DNA from 3 places in the Pantoea sp. X-Soil-YNGN-844 genome. Region 1 is predicted to be linked to each of the others. Evidence: predicted binding sites of a transcription regulator. Region 1 holds the regulator's gene; each other region holds the start of a gene.
What was found. The regulator PurR, encoded in region 1, represses purine synthesis genes. The targets are predictions, from matches to a motif close to CANGCAAACGTTTGCNTG.

Region 1 (2,272 bases):
GCGTCATCAAAAAAATGCTTGCCACCCGGCGGCAGTGTCAGCAACTGGCCAACGGCTGGCGGGGGCAGCTCAGCATTGCCGTTGACCGTATCGCAAAACCTCAGCGCACCCGGCAGCTGGTTAAAGACTTCTATCGCCACTTTCCCGATATGGAACTGATCATCAGCTATGAAGTTTTTAACGGCGTCTGGGATGCGCTGGCCGACGGTCGGGTGGAAGTTGCGATTGGGGCCACTCAGGCGATTCCGGTAGGCGGACGGTTTGCATTTCGCGATATGGGTATGCTCAACTGGCGTTGCGTGGTCGCGCCCGAGCATCCTCTGACGCAGGCGAGCCAGATCGATGATGATACGCTGCGTAGCTGGCCGTCACTGGTGCTGGAAGATACATCACGCGCACTGCCGCGTCGTATGACATGGACGCTGGATAACCAGCGCAGGCTGGTGGTGCCGGAGTGGCAAACCGGACTGGAATGCGTGCAGGCAGGCTTATGTGTGGCGATGGTGCCGGGTCATCTGGCCAGACCACTGCTCGACAGCGGCGAGCTGGTCGAACTGACGCTGCCGGTGGCATTTCCGGATAGCCCCTGTTGCGTCAGCTGGGCTGAGGATCGCGCATCACCGGCGACAGGCTGGTTGCTCAGCTATCTGGGTGATGCGCAAACTCTTAATCAGGAGTGGTTAAGCGAGCATTAACGGCGATAGTCGCGGAACGGGCCATCGGCCACGGAACGGCGCTCAATCAGCGTGGGATGGACCTCAATCGTTTGTGACACTTCGCGCTTACTGGTAATGCGGTCCAGAAGCATTTCCAGCGCTTTCTCACCCAACTGGGCTTTAGGCTGATGCACTGTGGTCAGGGCCGGTGCGAAATAACGGGCGTTGCGCACATTGTCATAGCCGATCACCGAAATATCCTGTGGGACGCGCAAACCCATCTCGTCGGCGGCGCAAATCGCGCCCATCGCCATGATGTCACCGCCACAGAACACCGCCGTCGGACGCTGCTTCTGCGACAGGATCTGCTGCATCGCCTGATAGCCCGATTCCGGCTCAAAGTCACCCTGTACAATCCACTCGGCACGCGGCTGAATACCCGCTTCTTCCAGTGCCTTCAGGAAACCGGCATGGCGTCCGCCGCCGGTGTTACGCTCCATCTGACCGGGGATAGCACCAATATCACGGTGTCCGCGTTCAATCAGATAACGTCCCGCCAGATAGCCGCCCTGGAAGGCGTTATCGAGAACCGTATCGGTAAAGTCGGCGCGCGATTCACCCCAGTCCATCACCACCATCGGGATATTGCGGTTCTCTTCCAGCATCTGCAGCAGATCGTCCGGATACTCAGAGCACATCACCAGCAGGCCATCGACGCGCTTCTGCGCCATCATGCTGAGGTAGGCGCGCTGTTTTTGCAGGTCGTTATGCGCATTACCCAGAATCAGCGTATAGCCTTTATCAAAACAGTGGTTTTCAACCGCTTCAATAATTTCAGCGAAATAGGGCGCTTCGCTGGAGGTGGCAAGCAGGCCCAACGTTTTGGTGTGGTTTACTTTCAGGCTGCGCGCCACCGCACTTGGCGAGTAGTGCAGTTCCTTAATTGCCTGCCAGACCGCCTCGCGTGTCTCTTCAGCGACAAAGCGTGTTTTATTGATGACGTGCGAAACGGTGGTCGTTGAGACGCCAGCGCGTTTCGCCACATCTTTAATTGTTGCCATGAAAATCGGACTCCAGTGCTTACCTAACTCTATGATAAGCGTAATGTTAAACGTTTGCGTCTGCTCAGGGTTTTTTCCGCAAAAATGCGGCTTTTCTGGCCGGTAAACAGGCGACTGGCGGAGAAAAAACGCCTGAAAAGATGCGCAAACGGAATCAGGGATGCGCGCGTTGCGCAACAAAGGCGGGATTCTAACAAGGCTGAACGGATAAAACGAGATTTTTACCGGACCCTGTGGGAAAATGCCATATCCCTGCAAAGTGTGTGACTAAGGAGCAAGCAATGAGTACCGATTTGAAACTGGCTTTGATGACCACTATCGGCTGTCTGCTGATGATTGTGGCCTTTAGTTTTACTGCCATTCTGCACTAATAAAAAAGCCGGGATTATCCCGGCTTCTTTCGGACTATACTGCTGCTCAGCGAATGGTTTTCGGCGTCATCACCCGACGGGCACCAATATAGTGGCGCTGCCAGTAATCTTCCCCTAATGCACTGATCTGAATATCTTTGCCGGTACGCGGCGACTGAATAAACTTGCCATCGCCCAGGTAAAC
Region 2 (2,272 bases), 2.1 Mb from region 1:
ACGTGGGCTGGCTGGCCGGAAAACAGAAAGGCAAAGCCCGCCAGGCACAACAGGAAGCGATAGCCAGCGGTCAGGTGGCAATGGTCGTGGGCACACACGCGCTGTTTCAGGAGCAGGTGCAGTTCAACGGTCTGGCGCTGGTCATTATTGATGAACAGCACCGGTTCGGCGTCCACCAGCGACTGGCCTTGTGGGAAAAAGGCGAGGAGCAGGGTTTCCATCCGCATCAGCTGATCATGACCGCCACCCCGATCCCGCGCACCCTGGCGATGACTGCCTATGCCGACCTTGATACCTCAACCATCGATGAGCTGCCGCCGGGACGTACTCCGGTGACTACCGTCGCCATTCCCGATACGCGACGCGATGAGATTGTGGCGCGGGTTGAGCATGCCTGCCGCGAGGGACGTCAGGCTTACTGGGTCTGCACCCTGATTGAAGAGTCCGAATTGCTGGAGGCGCAGGCGGCAGAAGCCAGCTGGGAATCCCTGAAAACCGCGCTTCCCGACTTAAACATCGGACTGGTGCATGGCCGCATGAAGCCCGCAGAAAAACAGGCGGTGATGCAGGCCTTTAAAGCGAATGAACTGCAGCTGCTGGTGGCCACGACAGTCATCGAGGTCGGCGTTGACGTGCCGAATGCCAGCCTGATGATTATCGAAAACCCGGAGCGGTTAGGGCTGGCGCAGCTGCATCAGCTGCGGGGCCGTGTAGGTCGTGGTGCCGTGGCATCGCACTGTGTGCTGCTCTACAAAGCGCCACTGAGCAAGACGGCGCAAAAGCGTCTTCAGGTGCTGCGTGACAGCAATGACGGCTTCGTCATTGCTCAGTTCGATCTGGAGATTCGCGGGCCGGGTGAACTGCTGGGCACGCGTCAGACCGGCAACGCTGAATTCAAAGTAGCCGACCTGCTACGCGATGCCGCAATGGTGCCGGAAGTTCAGCGTGTGGCGCGCCACATCCACCAGCACTATCCCGAGCAGGCCAGCGCCCTGATTGAACGCTGGCTGCCAGAGAACACCCGTTATACCAACGTCTGATTGATCTCCATCTGAGTCGGCCTTTTTTATCCTCACCGGGCAAACGATTGCTTTTAGCCTGCGGATGATTACAATCGCCACACTATTTTTTGGGAAGAACAGAAGATGTCCACCACTCCTCAGCCAGACCAGCCTTCCGCCACGAAAAGTGAACTGATTTATCGTCTTGAAGATCGTCCACCCCTGCCACAAACGCTGTTTGCCGCCGGTCAGCACCTGCTGGCAATGTTTGTCGCGGTTATTACGCCTGCGATTCTGATTTGTCAGGCGCTGGGCCTGCCTGCAGAAGATACCCGGCACGTGATCAGTATGTCGCTGTTTGCATCGGGCGTGGCATCACTGCTGCAAATCAAAACCTGGGGACCGGTGGGTTCGGGCCTGCTGTCGATTCAGGGCACCAGCTTCAACTTCGTGACGCCTCTGATTATGGGTGGGATGGCGCTGAAAAATGGTGGTGCTGACGTGCCCACCATGATGGCGGCTCTGTTTGGTACGCTGATGGTAGCCTCCTGTACCGAAATGGTGCTGTCGCGCGTATTGCATCTGGCGCGCCGGCTCATTACCCCACTGGTTTCCGGTATCGTGGTGATGATTATCGGCCTGTCACTGATTCAGGTCGGCCTGACATCGATTGGCGGCGGTTTCAGTGCGATGAACGACCATACCTTTGGCGCGCCGAAAAATCTGATGCTGGCCGGAGCCGTGCTGCTGGTGATCGTGCTGCTGAACCGACAGAAGAATCCCTACCTGCGCGTCGCCTCCCTGGTGATTGCCATGGCGGTGGGCTATCTGCTGGCCTGGGCGATGGGCATGCTGCCTGCAGCAGGTATTCCTGCTGATCAGCCGTTAATCATGGTTCCAGCGCCGCTCTACTACGGACTGGGCTTCGACTGGAATCTGCTTATCCCGCTGATGCTGGTGTTTATGGTCACCTCTCTGGAGACCATCGGCGATATCACCGCCACTTCGGATGTTTCAGAGCAGCCGGTGAGCGGTCCACTCTATATGAAACGCCTGAAAGGCGGCGTGCTGGCGAATGGTCTTAACTCCTTTGTCTCCGCGCTGTTTAACACCTTCCCTAACTCCTGCTTCGGTCAGAACAATGGCGTGATTCAGTTGACCGGTGTGGCCAGCCGCTACGTGGGCTTTGTGGTCGCACTGATGCTGATTGTGCTGGGACTGTTCCCGGCGGTCAGCGGTCTGGTTCAGCTCATTCCTGAGCCGGTGCTCGG
Region 3 (2,272 bases), 1.5 Mb from region 1:
CTCAAAGCCGCGTTCGCGGATCACTGAATCCAGCGCCTGAAGCGTTCGATAATCCGGGCGTTTCATTCTTCTTCTCTCTCCTTCAGGGTGGACGTCACTATGCCACAAAAGTGTCACCTGTGATGCTCGCTTGTTTTTTGTGGGCTGGCTTCCAAAGCGTTAAATCCACGTCGGACAGCCGAGCATTTTCAGCAAGCCTTGTTTTATACTACGCGCACTTCGTTGTCGCACAGGTTTTAAACATACCATGACCCAGGATGAACTGAAAAAAGCCGTTGGCTGGGCTGCACTTGACTATGTGCAGCCGGGCACCGTTGTTGGTGTAGGCACCGGATCCACCGCTGCCCACTTTATTGATGCGCTGGCCACGGTCAGGCATCAGATCGAAGGTGCCGTCTCCAGCTCCGACGCCTCTACCCAGAAGCTGAAAAGTCTGGGCATTCAGGTGTTCGATCTGAACGAGATTGACCTGCTGTCGGTTTACGTTGATGGCGCGGATGAGATCAACCCACAGATGCAAATGATCAAAGGCGGCGGCGCAGCGCTGACGCGTGAAAAGATCGTAGCCGCGGTGGCCGAGACCTTTATCTGCATCGCTGACGCCTCAAAAGAGGTCGATGTGCTGGGGCGTTTTCCGCTGCCGGTCGAAGTGATTCCGATGGCGCGCAGTTACGTGGCGCGTCAGCTGGTGAAAATGGGCGGCTTACCTGAGTATCGTCAGAACGTGGTGACCGATAACGGCAACATTATTCTTGATGTGCATAATCTGCGCATTCTCGATCCGATTGAGCTCGAAAAAACCATCAATGCCTTGCCTGGCGTCGTTACCGTTGGCCTTTTTGCCGCGCGCGGTGCCGATATCGCATTGATTGGCGGTCCTGATGGCGTGAAAACCATCAAAAAATGATCTGTCTGGCGCTGTAAAGGCGCCGGTTATTTCTGCCTGCAAATCATCTTTTCTCGCGTCGGTGAAATTTGGTGACTTATGTCACATAACCGTCATCGACAGTAGGTTCGTTCTCTCTTCATCGCTGACCTCATGATTTTGTCCGGCAATGTGCTGCTGTCAGCCGTTGCCGTGCTGGCTGCCGGGCAATCGTTTGTATTGCCGGACGCGATTTTTTTGATATTTTGACAGAAGGCTGGCTTATGGTAGTCCTCATTGAATGCTGAATAGGATCGGGAAATGGCAAAGGTATCACTGGAAAAAGATAAGATTAAGTTCCTGCTGGTGGAAGGTGTCCATCAGAGCGCGCTGGATAATCTGCGGGCTGCAGGCTACACCAACATCGAATTCCACAAGGGCGCACTGGACTCCGACGCGTTAAAAGCATCGATCCGCGATGCGCACTTCATTGGTATCCGTTCCCGCTCCCAGCTCACTGAAGAGATTTTTGCGGCGGCTGAAAAGCTGGTCGCCGTTGGCTGTTTCTGTATCGGCACTAACCAGGTTGATCTGCAGGCGGCTGCGAGCCGGGGTATTCCGGTGTTCAACGCACCGTTCTCGAATACCCGCTCGGTGGCAGAGCTGGTCATTGGTGAGATGCTGCTGATGCTGCGTGGCATCCCCGAAGCGAATGCGAAAGCACACCGTGGTATCTGGAATAAGATTGCCAAAGGTTCATTTGAAGCACGTGGTAAAAAGCTGGGTATTATCGGTTACGGTCATATTGGGATGCAGCTGGGCGTGCTGGCAGAAAGCCTGGGTATGCATGTTTTTTTCTACGACATTGAAAACAAGCTGCCGCTGGGTAATGCCACCCAGGTACGCCATCTGGCCGATCTGCTCAACATGAGCGACGTTGTCAGCCTGCACGTGCCGGAAACCGCCTCTACACAGGATATGATCGGTGCAGAGCAACTGGCGCAGATGAAACCCGGTGCGCTGCTGATTAACGCCTCACGTGGCACCGTCGTGGATATTCCGGCGCTGTGTGATGCCCTGGCCAGCAAGCATGTGGGTGGCGCAGCCATCGATGTCTTCCCGACCGAGCCTGCCACCAACAGCGAGCCGTTTATCTCTCCACTGAGTGAGTTCGACAACGTGATCCTGACACCGCACATTGGCGGCTCGACAGAAGAAGCGCAGGAGAACATCGGAATTGAAGTGGCGGGTAAGCTGGCGAAATATTCTGATAACGGCTCGACTCTCTCGGCTGTTAACTTCCCGGAAGTGTCACTGCCGATTCACGGTATCAGCGCCAGTCGTCTGCTGCACATCCATGAAAACCGTCCCGGCGTGCTGACGGCCATCAACCAGATCTTCGCAGAG

Region 2: AC6I8C_RS18535 (nucleobase:cation symporter-2 family protein) is a predicted target of PurR. The motif match lies at 1,077-1,094, and genes of this name have one in related genera.
Region 3: serA (phosphoglycerate dehydrogenase) is a predicted target of PurR. The motif match lies at 1,090-1,107, and genes of this name have one in related genera.

What each region holds. Positions count from the first base shown of each region.
Region 1 is NZ_AP036007.1:1,823,825-1,826,096, forward strand. It holds gene punR (DNA-binding transcriptional activator PunR) at 1-695, shown strand, start outside; gene purR (HTH-type transcriptional repressor PurR) at 692-1,717, opposite strand; gene cydH (cytochrome bd-I oxidase subunit CydH) at 1,999-2,088, shown strand; gene AC6I8C_RS08480 (C40 family peptidase) at 2,135-2,272, opposite strand, start outside.
Region 2 is NZ_AP036007.1:3,972,566-3,974,837, forward strand. It holds gene recG (ATP-dependent DNA helicase RecG) at 1-1,040, shown strand, start outside; gene AC6I8C_RS18535 (nucleobase:cation symporter-2 family protein) at 1,146-2,272, shown strand, end outside.
Region 3 is NZ_AP036007.1:3,316,138-3,318,409, reverse strand. It holds gene AC6I8C_RS15360 (LysR family transcriptional regulator ArgP) at 1-66, opposite strand, end outside; gene rpiA (ribose-5-phosphate isomerase RpiA) at 248-907, shown strand; gene serA (phosphoglycerate dehydrogenase) at 1,187-2,272, shown strand, end outside.